4 regions of the Peribacillus sp. B65 genome follow, and region 1 is predicted to be linked to each of the others. Evidence: riboswitches for the same ligand, from Rfam matches in the RefSeq annotation. Region 1 holds a riboswitch; each other region holds the start of a gene.
What was found. A riboswitch is a leader RNA that binds a small molecule or an ion and turns the genes downstream of it on or off. The one in region 1 is predicted to bind S-adenosylmethionine.

Region 1 (4,213 bases):
TTGTAGGCGATCGTGCTTATTTGGTATTCCTCAAGAACGATGCTGGTCGCTCCAAAGGTATTTGTTTCAATGATATCTGCGCCCGCCGCTAAATATTTTTCATGAATGGATTGGATGATTTCCGGCTGCGTCAGTGATAAATATTCATTGCAGCCCTCGAATTGTTCCCCGCCAAAATCATCTGCTGTCAAATCCTCCGCTTGAAGCATGGTTCCCATCGCCCCATCAAGTAGGAGAATCTTGGAATTTAACTGATCTTGAATCGCTTTTTTATTCATGTACTGCCACCTCTGATGTCTGTTTACTATCGACTTTTCTAATATATTTCGTAAGTTCCGCCGTCATTTCATAGCGAAGGAACGGAGTGATTAAATATATGCCCTTGAATTTTTCCCTTGCCGCGTCCACCAGTTCCCGCGCGATATTAACCCCTTCAATCCTTGACTTTACAGGGTCATCCCCCGCTAAAGCCATTGCCCTTCTTACGTTATCAGGCAATTTGATGCCTGGGATCTCATTATGGATGAATTCTGCGTTCCGGGTGCTTGTCAAAGGCATGATACCGATGAAAATCGGGGTTTCTAAATGTTTTGTAGCTTCATGTACTTCTTCGATTTGCTCCACCGAATAAATTGGCTGTGTCAAAAAGGATTGAGCACCACAGGAAATCTTCTTTTCCATTCTCAGTACTGCTTTATCCAAATATTTCACATTCGGATTAAACGCTGCCGCAATTTTAAAATTTGCCCGTTGCCCCAGACTTTGACCGGAATAGGAAAGACCTTCATTAAATTGTTTGACCATGCTTATAAGGTCGAAGGAAGATAAATCATAAACCGAAGTGGCACCCGGGAAGTCCCCTATTTTTGAAGGATCTCCGGTGATGATCAATAATTCATTCAGCCCCACCGTCTGCAGACCCATTAAATGTGATTGCAGGCCAATCAAATTTCGATCACGGCATGTTATATGCACCATCGGATTAATATTCAATTGGTTCTTCAGTAGGTTAGCCAGAGCATCATTCGATATCCTTGGTGAGGCAAGTGAATTATCCGCTAGTGTAATGGAATCGACCCCTGCTTTTTTCAAAACCTCTGCACCGGTCATGAAGCTCTCTATTCCCAGCTTTTTAGGTGGATCAAGTTCAACCAGGATCGTCCTTTCCGTCTTGGCCTTTTCGTACAGTGGAAGTTCCAATTCTCTTTCGTTCACTTCAATTATTTCTATTTCACGGGATTTCGTAACTTTCTCTTTTACGGGAGCAAAACTTCCGATCGCATTCTTTACAGCTTGAATATGCAGTGGCGTCGTTCCACAGCACCCGCCTATGATAGCGGCACCTTGCTCACGAAGTTCCAGGGCACTTGAACCGAAATATTCCGGCACGGCTTTATAGACGAGCCTTCCATCCACATAATCAGGGAGGCTGGCATTAGGGTATATGGCAATCGATGCTTGCTTTGGCAAACTCACTTCTTCCAAGGCCCGGATCATATGATGTGGACCAAGACGGCAATTCACCCCAACAACATCGGCACCCAATTGCTCGAGTTTTTGAAAGGCTTCATTTAAATGGATTCCATTTTGGAGATTACCCAGTTCATGCATCGAGACATTTGCGATGATCGGCAGTCCAGTTTCATTTTTTACGATTTGCAGAACGGTTTCCAGCTCTTCCAGGTCATAAAATGTTTCCAAGAGAATCCCATCAGGATTTTCCATCAACAGACTGTATAGCTGTTCACGAAACCCCCGTTTAATCTCTTCCAGGCTTAAATCCGATTTTCTGATACTCCGTTGTGCCCCTATGGTACCGAAGACATAAGCCTTTCCTTTTGCCGCTTTTTTAGCAAGAATGACTCCCTGGCGATTGATTCTGCTTACTTCATCTTCAAGTCCATACCGTTTCAATTTGTTGAAATTGGCTCCGTATGTATTCGATTGAAGGATATCTGCACCAGCTTCCAGATAGGCACGATGGATAGACTCTATTTGATCCGGATTCGTGCAGTTTAATTCCTCATAACATTGATCGATGCCATTTGAGTACAATAAGGTCCCCATTGCCCCTTCCCCAACCAGCATTCTTTCTTTCACTTCTTTACGAAAATTCATCATTACACCCTCTCTCAAAAACAGTCCTGTTTTTGTCGTATTTTATGAGTATGAGAGAAAAGGAAAAAAAACCTTCTCAAAGAAGAAGGTTTTTTGAAACATTCTCCTCATCTATCAAGCTCTGCTTGCTGGATTTAGCACCTTTGCCTAAGCTGGTTGCTGAGGTTTCTTCGGGCCAGTCCCTCCACCTCTCTCGATAAGATCCATTTATATAATTTTCACAAGATTTCAAAATTAGATTATATTTAATTTACATTAATAATCTGTCAATTTCAATACCTGATCGACATTTTTTTCACTTTTGCAAAAATGATTCAATCTTTTGCAGCCTGAACCCTCTTCAAGATTCTTTGTTTCCAGTCTTCCGCTAATGGGTCCAGAGTAAGTAAAGCCTTGGCGCCTTCCAGCCCATCTCGTTTATGAAGGATTACCTCTGCTGCATAATGAACTGAAATTTTTTCTTGCAAACGATCTATTAGCACGATCTCGTTTTGTTTATTTATCGTTCCTTCTTGAAGTACTCTTGCAAAATAACCAGTGAAACTCGTTTTCAGCACGAGTTCCAAAAACTTAGGTTCTTGATTGAAGTGGGAAATGGTCGAACAAGGTATCCTCCCCTGGTTAATTTGAACAATCACTTCGCCTATTTGATAAATATCGCCGATATACGTGGTTTCTTCCCTCATCCCCGCTACGGTTAAATTTTCACCGAATGCTGGGATATCCAGCTTTTTAGAGAATCTTTCATTCCATAATGAATAATGCTCAAAGGGGTAAAAGCACAAAGCCCGATCAGGACCTCCATGGAACTTTTCATTACCTACCCCATCACCAATTATGCCTGATTTAGTCACTGTCACATTATCCTGTGCTTGTTTATCCATGGCTGAAAAGATATCGACATTCGAAAAACTTTCATGTTTCGGCTTTCCGGCCTGAAGTGATTTGATTTTTCCATTTTCCATTTTGCATCTTCCATTCATATTTAATTTATATCATCCTATATGTATAAATTATACTAAAAATCCATTATATTCAGTAGTTTTTAAAAATATATGAAGTGAAAAAGCCACATGAGCCGTTAAATGGGCGAAATATCATTGATTTCCAGAAAAATTCATAGGTTAGTTTCAGTAATTTTGTTGCTATTTCAGAATTAAATATGGTAGAATATGAACACAATATATAGTCGAAAACTACAACCGTTCGCCTATATGTTGATTTTCACGATTGAATTCCTCATTGTCGCTCTTTAGGGAGCGAATTTTTTTGCCTTCATTATCATCCATCATTTTCTTTTAGTTCCATTCTAATCCTTAAATCGTGATTCACTTACCTATTTTCACTTTCATTCCCTATTCAAATACCTCCCTGTAAAGTCACTTTCATTCCCTTATAAGAGGCCTGATTCCTTGCTAAAACAAGCAGAAAAGCCGAGCGACACCATATGTCTTCCGCTCAGCTTCCTGTTTAAGCTTGTTTCTTTTTTTTTGGTGCCGCTTTCTTTCGGGTCGTCTTTTTCTTTTCCGGTTCATCATGTTTCGTACGGTCAATGGATGCCTGTAATGCCTCCATTAAATCGGTTACATTGTTGGAAACTGGTTCTTTTGTTTTGGCTGTAATCGTCGTCTGTCCCGTTTTCTTTGATTCAATCAATTCAAGTAACGCGGTTCGATAGTCATCGGTGTATTTTGTCGGATCGAAAGTGGTCGTTAATTGATCTATTAATAATACGGCAGTATCGATTTCTTTTTTTGCAATGGTATCATTGGCGGGGATATTCGGAACATCCGCTGTGGAACGGACTTCATCCGGATAATGAATCGTTTCCATCACCAAGGTATTATCAACGACTCGGATTACCGCCATTTGTTCTTTAGAGCGAATGATGATTTTTGCTAATCCTACCTTATTCGATTCCTTGAGGGCCTGCCTCAAAAGGGAATAAGCTTTTATCCCTCCATCATTAGGGGACATGTAGTAACTCCGATTGAAATAAATGGGATCTATTTCTTCAATTTTAACGAAATCCACAATTTCCACGGCTTTTTCTTCGTTTTGTTTTTTCAGTTGCTCTAGTTCATTGTCTTCCAAT
Region 2 (4,213 bases), 2.0 Mb from region 1:
CACTGTAACCGATGATACCGAAAATCTCGCCTTTATTTATTTCAACATTCACATTATTTACAGCCTTGATTGTCTCACTGTTTCCTTTTCCTGTTCGGAACAGCTTACTGACTTTCGTCAATGTGATCATTAACCCTCACCTCTTTTATCCAATAAAACCTATGAACTTAGTTGATTTCTCTACATTATTAGTCTGTTTCTCATATCATGTAAAAGTTTACCCAATTAAAACAGAAAAAACCTTTCTGCATGAGCAGAAAGGCAGGTGAAGAAACAGGCCTTCCTCTCATCTTCCAAAGTGATTAAACTTTGTGTGAATTGGCACCTTTCCAAGGAAATCTCCTTGTCGGTTGCCGGGTTTCATCGGGCACATCCCTCCACCTCTCTTGATAAGAGCTAATATATAGAATATTTGTACATCATTAAGTTCTTTAGTATGGAGAAATTTTATCATAGATAAAAAAGGAGCGCAATGTATAATATTTCTAGTACAAGCATACAGAAACTTTACTTAAACCGTTTTGGATGTCAAGGAGACGATATTCGTCGCTTTTTCAATTGCCTGCTCCAAATCTTCTATTAAATCCTCTACATTTTCAATCCCAATCGATAAACGGACTTGGTCGGCACTCACACCCGCTTTCGCAAGACCTGCCTCATTCAATTGTTGATGGGTCGTACTGGCTGGGTGGATGATCAAGCTCTTCGCATCCCCAACATTCGCTACATGGGACCATAATTCCACCGAATTGATAAGTTTTGCCCCAGCTTCTCGATTACCTTGTATCCCAAAAGTCACAACAGATCCAGCTCCCTTTGGCAAATATTTTTCCGCAAGGGCTTTATCGGGATGATCCTCATCACCAGGATGTGAAACCCAAGTCACCGCAGGATGGTTTTTTAAATATTTAATGACAGACTTGGTGTTCGATAGATGCTCTTTCATCCTTACATGCAGCGTTTCAAGTCCCAGCGTAAACTGGAATGCACTTTGGGCACTTAGCGCAGGTCCTAAATCACGGAGTAACTGGACTCGGGCTTTCGTTATGAATGCGGCAGGTCCAACTGCCTCGGCGTATACCAGATTGTCGTAACTTGGGTCAGGCTCTGTGAAGCCAGGGTAATTTGGCGAGTTCCAATCGAATTTCCCTCCATCCACGATGACACCACCAAGCGTAGTTCCATTTCCCAGAAGCCATTTTGTAGCGGAATGGATGACAATATCGGCTCCAAAATCAATTGGTCTGCATAGATACGGTGTCGCAAAGGTATTATCAATGATTAAAGGTATTCCGGCATCATGGGCGATTTTCGCTACCGCTTCAATATCAAGCACCCTCAAACTTGGATTTCCGATGGTTTCAGCAAAAATGGCTTTAGTTCTTGGCGTAATCGCCCTTTTGAAATTTTCAGGGTCATCAGGAGAAACGAACTTCACTTTAATCCCGTATTTAGGAAGAGTATTTTCAAAAAGGTTATACGTACCGCCATATAATGTAGATGCTGAAACAATCTCATCCCCTGCAGCGGCAATATTCAGGATTGAAAGTGAGATGGCAGCCATTCCGCTTGCTGTTGCCAATCCGCCGATTCCGCCTTCCAATAAGGCCATTCTTTCCTCAAAAACGCTGATCGTGGGATTATGGAGTCGTGAATATATATAGCCATTCTCCTTTAGGCCAAATAAATTCGCTGCATGGTCGGTGTCTTTGAACAAGTATGCATTGCTTTGGTAGATAGGAACTGCACGTGCACCTGTTTCATCAGCTTGCAGACCGCCATGAACACTCAATGTTTCGAAACGCAATTTTTTCCCTGACATATGATTTCACCTTTTTCTATGGATTTAGTTGGAATTATATGATGTTTGGCCTTTTATAAACAAAAAAACCACTTCAATAAGAAGAGGTTTCAAGAATACACCTCATCTACCAGAGCCAACACTCTGCTGGAATTAGCACCGTATATAAAAATTTATACCGGTTGCCGGGCTTCGTCGGGCCAGTCCCTCCGCCACTCTTGATAAGAACTATTAAATTCTGCCGTTACTTAATTCAAAATATAGCATTTTAGATTAAATCAGTCAATGAATTGTTAGAATATTCTTTGTTTAATTTCATCTAGCATTCATATGTCCGCAACAAAGAAACCAACCACGGTTCTGATTGGTTTCTTAGCTGATTTCCTTAAGCAATCCGTACAAATAAGGAACGGATTGAAAGGCATATATTTTTTTGTGCAGCCGTCCTTCTTTGAAAAACAATAAACATGGAACACTTTCGATTTCATATGATTCGGCAATTGCTTGGACATAATTCATATTCATTTTGCCTGCCTTCAATTCCGGGAATAGCTCCAAGGATATCGTCAGCATCTTGGAGGCAACCTGACAAGTGCCGCATAAAGGGGTATATAAATATAAGCAAAAGGTTTCCCCATTTTCAACAGCAAGCTTACACTCTTCTTCTTTCCATTCCTGCATCAATTAGTCGTTCACCCTTTGACTTAAAAATTTCATTTTCACATTCATATTGGCAGATAGAAGCACAGTTGCGATATGATGTTCGGGTGAGCTTTCCACTTCTTTGTACATTTTATTAATATACAGGTGGTTCGCCTCAGGCATTTCCATTCGGAACTGCTTCCGCAGCTTTTCTCCTGATTCATCTGCGTCAAAAAGGAGATAAACATCACGGTCCATCAATTCATCCACTAATTCATCCAGCTTAGTTAATGATATGGTCCCATTCGTACATCTAATTTCCACATCTTCATTTAAAACGGAGGCAACTTTTCTTCTATCGGAACTGCCTTCTACAATGATCACTTTATCGAATTCGCCCCACTCCATGTCATCACTCCATCTCACGAATTATGTGTGCAACTGCCACGGTACCAAATGAAAAAGAGAGCAGGCCTTTTCAGTCCCCCCTCTCCTTTTTTTTAACCGTTGATTAAACTCTCATACTCTTCAGCGCTCATCAAGCTTTCAATATCACTGCTATTAGATGGTTCAAGCACGACCATCCATGCCTTTTCATAAGGAGACTCATTTACATATTCAGGGTTGTCACTTAAATCTTCGTTTACTTCAACAACCTTGCCACTGATAGGTGCATAAAGCTCAGAAACGGTCTTAACGGATTCAACACTTCCGAATGGTTCGTTCGCTTTCAATTCATCGCCGATTTCCGGAAGCTCAACGAATACGATGTCCCCAAGCTCGGACTGTGCGAAAGCTGTAATTCCAATGCGCACTGTTCCATCTTCCGTTTTGACCCATTCATGTTCTTTTGTGTAACGAAGTTCTTTTGGTGTTGTTGTCATTATTAACCCTCCATATGTACATCTTATTTTATCTATTCCATTATAAGGTAGATTGTTTGTTTAAGTAAGGAATTAACCAAATATTTCGAGAAATTTTCAGTTCCAAACCTGTTCGAATTGCTCCTCTTTGAAACCTACCGTCACTTTGGTGCCATCCGTAACAATCGGCCTTTTCAGAAGCATGCCATCTGTGGACAATATATCAAGCATCTCTGCTTCAGAAGCTTCTTTCAGCTTATCCTTTAAGCCAAGCTCCCGATATTTTTGACCGCTAGTATTGAAAAACTTCTTCAACTCCAAATTGCTGATTTTATATAGTTGTTCTATTTCTGTTCGCGAAGGCGGATTTTCCGCTATATGGATTGCTTCATATTGCAGTTCATGATTATCAAGCCACTTCTTCGCGTTACGGCATGTGCCGCATTTTGGGTACCAATATAATGTTAAGCCCATCATTTCACCACCTATCAATAGAATACCCGTTTTCATCACGCAATACAACGAATTGTCTTTTGAATTTCCAATGCGATTTCATCAAAGGAAATAAGGGAATGCCTTCTCGGGCATTCCCTTTACTGATTTTGATTCATTTCTTAAAGAGCATATTTTTCAGCTTCGATTACCTTGACGGAAGCTTCACGTTTTTTCGCAATGACATTGATCGGATTATGCCTTGTCAGCTTACGGAGCGACGCAAGCATGATGCGAAGAGTATCGCCTGTTTCCACTGCGATTAACGTTTCCTTTGCGTGCTGTTCTATTTCATTGAAAGCTTCCTGAACGAAGATTTCTGTGTAAAGCACTTTTTGTTTGTTCTTCTCCAGGCCTGTAGCTGCTATTGCTTTTTCCGTACGCAATACCACGGATTCCGCTGCATAGGCAAGGG
Region 3 (4,213 bases), 4.0 Mb from region 1:
CATCGTTACCAACGATTTGTGTTGCAATCATGGTAAGCGCTTCACTTTGTGTTGGATTGACTTTACCTGGCATGATGGAGCTGCCCGGTTCGTTTTCCGGAATGGCTATTTCGCCGATTCCGCTTCTTGGTCCACTAGCAAGCCATCTGACATCGTTCGCAATTTTCATTAAATCCGCCGCCAATGCTTTCAAAGCACCGTGTGCGTAGACGATTTCGTTATGGCTAGTCAATGCATGGAACTTATTATCAGATGTGACAAAAGGGTATCCTGTATCTGCTGCAATTTGTTTGGCAGAGAGTCCCGGGAATTCTTCTTTTGTATTGATTCCGGTTCCTACAGCCGTTCCGCCTAGAGCAAGGTTCAATAATTTTTGGCTGCTTTCTTCAATCATCGCTAGATCCTTATCGAGCATCGCTTTCCAACCGGAAATTTCTTGTCCTAATGTTAATGGTGTAGCATCTTGAAGATGTGTCCGGCCAATTTTCACGACATCCCAAAATTCTTTTTCTTTTGTATCGAATGTATCACGAAGGGCTTTGATGGCAGGCACCAATTTTTCAGCGACTTCCATAAAGGCTGCAATATGCATGGCGGTCGGGAAAGTATCATTTGAGCTTTGCGCCTTGTTAACATCATCATTCGGGTGAAGGGTTTCAGATTCACCATTTTCTTTTAACCATTCATTCCCTTTGTTAGCGACCACTTCGTTCACGTTCATATTACTTTGCGTGCCGCTTCCCGTTTGCCAAACTACAAGCGGGAAATGTTCATCAAGCGTACCTTCAAGGATTTCCCCGCAAATCTTGACGATGGCATTCTTTTTAACTTCGGAAAGATCACCAAGATCATAGTTCACCTTTGCCGCAGCTTGTTTAACGTATGCAAATGCACGAACTAATTCAATCGGCATTTTTTCGTTACCTATTTTGAAATTGTTACGGCTTCTCTCAGTTTGTGCTCCCCAATATTTATCAGCAGGAACTTTCACTTCACCCATCGTATCTCGTTCGATTCTGTATTCCATGTGTTCTCCTCCTATGTTTGCACTATTCATTGAAGACCTTTTGCATATGAAATGAATAATGTCGGATTATTCTTTCTCTCCATACATTGTACAAACTTTATTATTTTAAAGCAAAAATATCCCGCTGACCCTTTCCATGTTTTCTGAAAAATCCAAGTTCCATTCATGTTTATATGAAAATTCAATTATTCTTTTTAGACACATAAAGTGTAGACACCGCTAGGCTCCAATTGACCTGGTCATGAACATCAAAGCATTATCACTCCCAAAATGTCCTTGACAGTATTTTGTATATATAGTAAATTCAAAAGAAATTGAATAATCTAAACTCTTATCGAGAGAGGTAGAGGGAATGGCCCGATGACACCTCAGCAACCTTCATTTGTTTCAAACCAATGAAAAGGTGCTAATTCCACAAGTTTGTGAACTTGGAAGATAAGAAGAATGACTCGTCCCTACTTAATCAAAGTCTTCTTCTTAAAGAAGACTTTTTTTTATTTTATATAACTCAAAGGAGCAGTGAAAACCATGTACAAATTTGAAACATATCTTGCTCAATTAGGAAATCGCAGCGAAACGGCGACAGGAACAGTCAATCCGCCGGTATACTTTTCAACAGCTTTTCGTCACGAAGGAATTGGCCAATCGACGGGATTCGACTACACAAGGACTGGTAACCCTACACGCCAGCTATTGGAGCGATCCATCGCCGATCTGGAAAAAGGAGACCAAGGTTATGCCTGCAGTTCAGGAATGGCCGCCATCTCCACTATTCTCGCCCTTTTTAAATCCGGGGATGCATGGATTGTCAGCGAAGATCTTTATGGCGGTACATATCGTCTGTTAGAACAAGGTTTTAAAAAATGGGGATTGCAGTGTGACTATGTAAACACTTGTTGTTTGGAGGATATCGAAAAAGCCATCACTCCTCACACGAAAGCCATCTTCATCGAAACTCCCACTAACCCCCTTATGCAGCAAACGGACATTAGCGCCGTTGCGGCATTGGCCAAACGATATAATTTATTGTTAATCGTTGATAACACTTTTTACACGCCTCTTATTCAACAACCCATCGTGCTTGGAGCGGATATTGTGATTCATAGTGCAACCAAGTATCTCGGTGGTCATAATGATGTGCTCGCGGGACTGATCGTTGCTAACGGCGCTGAATTATGTGATGCACTTGCCTTCCATCATAATGGTACTGGAGCTGTCTTGAGCCCATTTGATTCTTGGCTGTTGATGCGAGGAATGAAAACCCTGGCATTGCGGATGGAGCGTCATGAAAAGAATGCCAAGATACTTGTAGATTACTTATCGGAGCATGATTGTGTCACTGATGTATTGTATCCCGGCAGAGGCGGCATGATTTCTTTCCGCATCATTGATGAAGCGGCGGTCAACCCATTTTTACAATCGCTCTCATTAATTTCCTTTGCAGAAAGCCTTGGAGGGGTTGAAAGCTTCATCACCTATCCTGCCACACAAACACATGCCGATATACCGCTTGAAGTCAGAACGGCAAATGGGGTTTGTAATCGCCTGCTTCGCTTCTCCGTTGGCATCGAGGATAGCGATGATTTGATTGGCGACCTGCAGCAAGCATTCGCACATGTAAAAAGGGAGGCACTACGATGACAGGTCATGATTTTAGCTTTGAAACGAAATTACTTCATAATCAACATAAATTCGATCCGGCAACGGGTGGTGTGAGCGTCCCCATTCAGCATGCATCGACGTTCCATCAATCGGATATCGATCAATTCGGCAAATATGACTACAGCAGAAGCGGGAACCCAACTCGCGAGGCACTTGAAGATATCATTGCCGATTTAGAGGAAGGCACTCACGGCTTTGCCTTTTCATCAGGTATGGCTGCCATTTCAACAGCCTTCCTGCTATTGTCTGCCGGAGACCATATCGTCATTTCCGAAGATGTGTATGGCGGAACGTTCAGGATGGTCACAAGCGTATTGACCCGTTTCAATATTGAGCATACCTTCGTTGACATGACGGACCTTGAAAGCGTCAAAGCGGCCGTTCAGCCAAATACCAGGGCCATATACATTGAAACGCCTTCAAATCCGTTACTTAAAGTGACCGATATTCAAGCTGTATGTGATATTGCAAAAAAAGCCGGTGCCTTAAGTTTTGTTGATAATACATTCTTGACGCCCGCATTGCAAAAACCGCTGAATCTGGGCGCCGATGTTGTCCTTCATAGCGCGACGAAGTTTTTATCCGGACATAGTGATGTGGTAGCTGGGCTTGCGGTCGTGAAAGATCCGGAATTGGCGGCAAGACTCGGTTCGCTCCAAAACTCCTTTGGAGCGGTCCTTGGTGTCCAAGATGCCTGGCTTGTAATGAGAGGTTTAAAAACCTTGTCAGTTAGAATGGAACATTCACAAAAAGGGGCAGAAAAGATTGCAGCCTACTTAAAAGATCAGCCCTTGGTGAAAAAAGTGTATTATCCCGGCCTAGCCGATCATCCACAGCACGCCATCCAGAAAGGCCAGTCACTTGGAGCAGGGGCGGTCCTATCTTTTGAATTGGAAAGTGAGGAAATCTTCCGTTCCTTCGTGAACACTGTCGAGCTCCCTGTATTTGCCGTAAGCCTGGGAGCGGTCGAATCCATATTATCTTACCCGGCCAAAATGTCCCATGCTGCCATGCCTGATGATGAAAGGGAAAAGCGGGGCATCACGAACAGCTTGCTCCGCCTCTCTGTCGGACTTGAAAATCCGGACGATATAATCAAGGACTTCGATGCGGCCCTCGTCAATATTGCCAAAGGGGAAGCAATTGCTGCAAAATGAATAAAGGATGGGTGCCTCATATATGGGCACCCTTTTTCCTTGCATCATTATTAACTCTTTTTCTTCCCAGTCATAAAAAAAGGCCATCGATTTCCCGATGGCCTGACTCTCAATTCTTCATATTATATTTATCCAGGAAGCGATCCACCCGTCCGCCTTTTTCAGCAAACTTCTGCTTTCCTGTATAATAAGGGTGCGTATCCGAGCTGATTTCCACTTTTAATAATGGATATGTTTGTCCGTCTTCCCAAACGATCGTTCCATTGGACGTCTTCGTGGAGCCTGTCAAAAATTTATACCCACTGTTGGTATCCATGAATACCACTTGTTGATAATCGGGATGAATTTCTTGTTTCACTATTATCAC
Region 4 (4,213 bases), 1.9 Mb from region 1:
GTGCCATGATTATGCGTGCAAATAGAAACGGTCCAAAGCCTGGTAATAGAAAGGCAAGCAGGTTGGACACTATGAATAGTCCAAGGGAATACAACATTAATTTTCGTCTGTCTAAACTTGCTGTCAAAGCCATTAGAATGGGTGTACCGATTGCGTAGACAAGGGAGAAAATTGTAATGAGCTGTCCTGCGGCAGCAAGGGTAACTCCAAGAGAATCCGCAATCTTATCCAAAATTCCGGATATGATGAATTCGGATGTTCCTACTAAAAAACTGATTATCGCCAACATGTAAATTTTCCATGTATTAAGCAAAATAGATTCACTCCTCATTAATGATTATCAATTTTATATAAAGACATATCGGAATATGTTAATATGTATGGATAAAAAAATAAACATATCGCGAAATGTCGAACTGTTAGGGGGGGGAAATGAACCCAACCCTCTAAGGTACGGATCAGGTTCATTTTCATACTTCTTCTTTCAAGAAATCAGTAATTTTTGAGATTGCATCTTCATCTCGTTTGTAATACGTAAACTTTCCTATCCGCTCCGTTTTAATCAATCCTGCTCTAAGAAGCATCGAGAGGTATTGAGAGGCCGTGGACTGGGTCATGTTTAATTTTTCCGTAATCTGACTTACGCAAACGCCGGTTTCCTTCATGTCTATTCCCTCATGAGGGGTGAAGTGGAGTTCAGGCGCCTTGAGCCATTGTAAGATTTGCAACCTGGATTCATTGGATAATGCTTTAAATATCTCGATTGTTTTCATACATTTCATTATATCGAGAATTATCGATATGTCAAATAATATTAACATTCATCGTTAATTTCATAAATCAAAACTTGATACCGTTATTCAAAAGAGCCATTAAAGGAATGGAAATGTATTATTGCAAGGACCTAATCGGCTCCCTAATAAGTGCTGCCGATTAGGTTATTCGAATCCTGTAAATCAGTATTAAAGTTTCCGCAAAAAAATCATTCCCACACTTCTTTTGCTACATCAACGACGAATTTCAGCTTTTCCCATTGCTGTTCTTCGGTTAGCTTGTTGCCGTGATGGGTGGAGGCGAAGCCGCATTGAGGGCTTAAGCATAATTGTTCGAGAGCAACGAAGTGCGAGGCTTCTTTAATGCGTGCCTTAACAGCTTCCTTGTCTTCGATTTCCCCATTTTTTGAAGTGACGACCCCCAGTACAACCTGTGCACCGCCATTTGGAATGTATTCCAATGGTTTGAAATCCCCTGAACGTTGATCATCATATTCCAAGAAGAATCCATCCACTTTTTCTTTTGCCAATAAAGTTGGAGCGATACGGGCATAGCTTCCTTCAAACGCCCAAGTCGACTGATAGTTTCCGCGACATAGGTGGGTAGTGACGACAAGGTCTTCTGGTTTGCCTTCCAATGCTCCATTAATGACACGAAGTGCAAGATCAATTAACTGTTCCCTCGTATATTTTCCATCTTTGAACTGGAAATCTGGAGCTGAAAGTCTGGCAATATATACATCATCCAATTGAAGATAACGCACACCTGCTTCATAAAAGGCTTTCAAAGCATGCTGATACGCCTTGATGATATCATTTGCATAATCTTCAATATCAGGGTAGATGTCTTCATTATGAATACCTGCAGCAAATAACTGATTCGGACTGGGAATGGTTTGCTTGGCAACGGCACGTCCGTTCACGATTTTGTTCAATTCAATGAAATCACTAATGAAGGGATGTTCAGGATTGAATGAAACCTTCCCGGTATTGCGAACGTTATATCTCTCTGTTTCCACACCATCGAATGTGAGACCTTTTTCAGTCACATATCCCTCGATGCCATTTAAATGTTCGAGGAAGTCAAAGTGCCACCATGTTCGTCTGAACTCGCCGTCCGTAACAGCCTCTAATCCAACTTCAATTTGTTTATCGACAATCCGTTTGATTTCTTCGGTTTCAATTTCACGAAGGCGCTCTGCTGAAAGGGTACCCTCCCTAAATTGCTTTCTGGCAATATGTAAACGTTCCGGTCTTAATAAACTTCCGACGTGATCGGCCCTGAATGGTGCTTTCGTTAATGTGATTGACATGTTGCATTCCTTCTTTCCTTTTAAAAATAAAAAACCTCTTCTTAAAAAATAAGAAGAGGTGTTGGCAACAAAGCTATATACTCTTCTTATCTTCAAGTTTTTAAACTTCTGGAATTAGCACAGTACATGAATAGTCTGTTGCTGAGGCATCAAAGGGCCAGTCCCTCCACCTCTCTGGATAAGAGTTGTCTATTAAATTAATTATGACTATACAGGTAGTTTTTACAAAGGTCAAGAGTTGGAGGTTGAATATTTAGAATATACCGTTTATTACTCGGACTGAAATGTTAACGGCATCAGGGAATCCGGCATAAGCTTTGAGTGGGGAGGGGAATGCAAGGATGAGTCCATTCAAAAGTGGCATACCGATAACGGTAACTGAAGCCATGGTAGAGAGAATCATAAAAATGAAATCATCTTGTCAGGATATTAAAGTCGAGATTACGCCGAAGCATATTGTGCTTTCCGGAACGATGGAAGTGAAAAAAATGATGTTTAAGAAAAACGTAGCTTTCCGGATTACATTAAAACCGGTTCATGTGGAAAAAAGAACGATTTCATTTGAATTAGTGGAAATGGAACCAGTTGACAGGAATTTCATCAACCAAAGGATATTTAACAGACCGCCATTTTTTGAATTTGAAAAAAGAACGATCAAAATGAATGTTAATGCTTGGAACATCGTGAGAAAAATTCCGGTGGGCACAATTAAATCGTATGAACTTGTCGAAGGTGCATTGATAATGAAACTTTCTTTATGAGTTAAGGGATATTTTACATACAACCTTATCCGCAATCTATAAAGGGAGTGCCAGGTATGTTAGTGTTATTGTGAGATTGTCATGAAAAAAATGTGATTGATAAATCAAGCTCTTTAAAATATACTAAATAACTTGAAGTTTTGAGTTTTTCTGGGAATGAGGAGGATAATGATGGATCAAAAGATTTTGCCTGCTTCAGCAAGCATGAAGGATTTTGAAAGATTTCTAGAAAGTTCCTATGAAATAGGTGTGTTTCTTGATTTGCATATATCACAATTGAAAAATGTAAGTATGATGGCAAAACAACATAATAAGAAAATGATTTATCATGTCGATTTGATCCATGGCATAAGAAGTGATGAGTACGCGACAGAATTCATTTGTCAGGAATATAATCCCTATGGGCTGATTTCGACTAAATCAAGCGTTATATTGAAGGCGAAGCAAAAGGGGGTCATTGCCATCCAGCGAATCTTTTTAATAGACTCACATGCGCTTGAGAAAAGTTATAAGCTGGTGCAGAAAACCAAGCCGGATTATATCGAAGTATTGCCGGGCGCCATGCCATGGATGATAAAAGAAGTGAAGGAACGATTGCAGACACCGATTTTTGCAGGCGGCCTCATACGTACTTCGGATGAAGTCCTGAATGCCCTTGATGCTGGAGCTTCGTCGATCACCACATCCAAAACTGAATTATGGGATATCGTCTAATAGGGGAAAATTGAAAAAAATTACAGAAAAATAGATTAATTTTTCACAAAATATTGACAGCGTTTTCATAACCTAGTATATTTTACAGTACAAGTTAATATATGTGACGGAGACTAGGAGATTCACAACAGATCTATTCATAATTTATTTATGAAGATAGTTCTGCTGTGGATCTCCTTTTATTTGTTGGCAAGGTTTAATAATTTAACAGGGGAGGGGTTTTATCATGACTCCATTTTGGGGAGAAGTGTTAGGCACGATGATATTAGTTGTATTCGGAGCAGGTATTGGGGCTGGTTCATCCTTAAAGGGTTCCTATGCAAAGGATGCCGGATGGATTGTTGTCACGATTGCGTGGGGGTTGGCCGTTACCATGGGGGTTTTTGCAGTAGGGTCCATAAGCGGGGCGCATTTAAACCCGGCGGTCACAGTAGGTTTTGCCATTATTGGAGAATTTCCTTGGAGTGATGTGCCCGGTTACATCGTTGCCCAAATGATTGGCGCAATCCTGGGCGCGACTCTAGTATTCCTGCACTATTTGCCACACTGGAAAGCTACGGATGATCCAGGAGCGAAGCTTGGTGTGTTCGCGACTTCACCTGCGATCCCGCACACATTTTCAAATCTATTAAGTGAGATGATTGGAACTTTC

Region 2: linked by a shared signal. The riboswitch ahead of ACSR9O_RS12820 (O-acetylhomoserine aminocarboxypropyltransferase/cysteine synthase family protein) and the one ahead of ACSR9O_RS22750 (bifunctional homocysteine S-methyltransferase/methylenetetrahydrofolate reductase) in region 1 are both predicted to bind S-adenosylmethionine.
Region 3: linked by a shared signal. The riboswitch ahead of ACSR9O_RS03110 (methionine biosynthesis PLP-dependent protein) and the one ahead of ACSR9O_RS22750 (bifunctional homocysteine S-methyltransferase/methylenetetrahydrofolate reductase) in region 1 are both predicted to bind S-adenosylmethionine.
Region 4: linked by a shared signal. The riboswitch ahead of ACSR9O_RS13535 (5-methyltetrahydropteroyltriglutamate--homocysteine S-methyltransferase) and the one ahead of ACSR9O_RS22750 (bifunctional homocysteine S-methyltransferase/methylenetetrahydrofolate reductase) in region 1 are both predicted to bind S-adenosylmethionine.

The regions. Positions count from the first base shown of each region.
Region 1 is NZ_CP195840.1:4,656,986-4,661,198, forward strand. It holds gene metH (methionine synthase) at 1-278, opposite strand, end outside; gene ACSR9O_RS22750 (bifunctional homocysteine S-methyltransferase/methylenetetrahydrofolate reductase) at 271-2,118, opposite strand; SAM riboswitch class I at 2,223-2,321, opposite strand; gene ACSR9O_RS22755 (MOSC domain-containing protein) at 2,433-3,083, opposite strand; gene ku (non-homologous end joining protein Ku) at 3,589-4,213, opposite strand, start outside.
Region 2 is NZ_CP195840.1:2,620,662-2,624,874, reverse strand. It holds gene ACSR9O_RS12825 (methionine ABC transporter ATP-binding protein) at 1-130, opposite strand, end outside; SAM riboswitch class I at 284-396, opposite strand; gene ACSR9O_RS12820 (O-acetylhomoserine aminocarboxypropyltransferase/cysteine synthase family protein) at 512-1,822, opposite strand; SAM riboswitch class I at 1,922-2,029, opposite strand; gene ACSR9O_RS12815 (thioredoxin family protein) at 2,174-2,482, opposite strand; gene ACSR9O_RS12810 (toprim domain-containing protein) at 2,486-2,851, opposite strand; gene gcvH (glycine cleavage system protein GcvH) at 2,944-3,327, opposite strand; gene ACSR9O_RS12800 (arsenate reductase family protein) at 3,424-3,780, opposite strand; gene ACSR9O_RS12795 (acyl-CoA dehydrogenase FadE) at 3,921-4,213, opposite strand, start outside.
Region 3 is NZ_CP195840.1:613,238-617,450, forward strand. It holds gene fumC (class II fumarate hydratase) at 1-1,027, opposite strand, end outside; SAM riboswitch class I at 1,356-1,469, shown strand; gene ACSR9O_RS03110 (methionine biosynthesis PLP-dependent protein) at 1,556-2,668, shown strand; gene metC (cystathionine beta-lyase) at 2,665-3,846, shown strand; gene ACSR9O_RS03120 (type B 50S ribosomal protein L31) at 3,956-4,204, opposite strand.
Region 4 is NZ_CP195840.1:2,754,828-2,759,040, forward strand. It holds gene ACSR9O_RS13525 (MFS transporter) at 1-313, opposite strand, end outside; gene ACSR9O_RS13530 (ArsR/SmtB family transcription factor) at 471-773, opposite strand; gene ACSR9O_RS13535 (5-methyltetrahydropteroyltriglutamate--homocysteine S-methyltransferase) at 983-2,086, opposite strand; SAM riboswitch class I at 2,170-2,271, opposite strand; gene ACSR9O_RS13540 (hypothetical protein) at 2,428-2,847, shown strand; gene ACSR9O_RS13545 (glycerol-3-phosphate responsive antiterminator) at 3,019-3,561, shown strand; gene ACSR9O_RS13550 (MIP/aquaporin family protein) at 3,788-4,213, shown strand, end outside.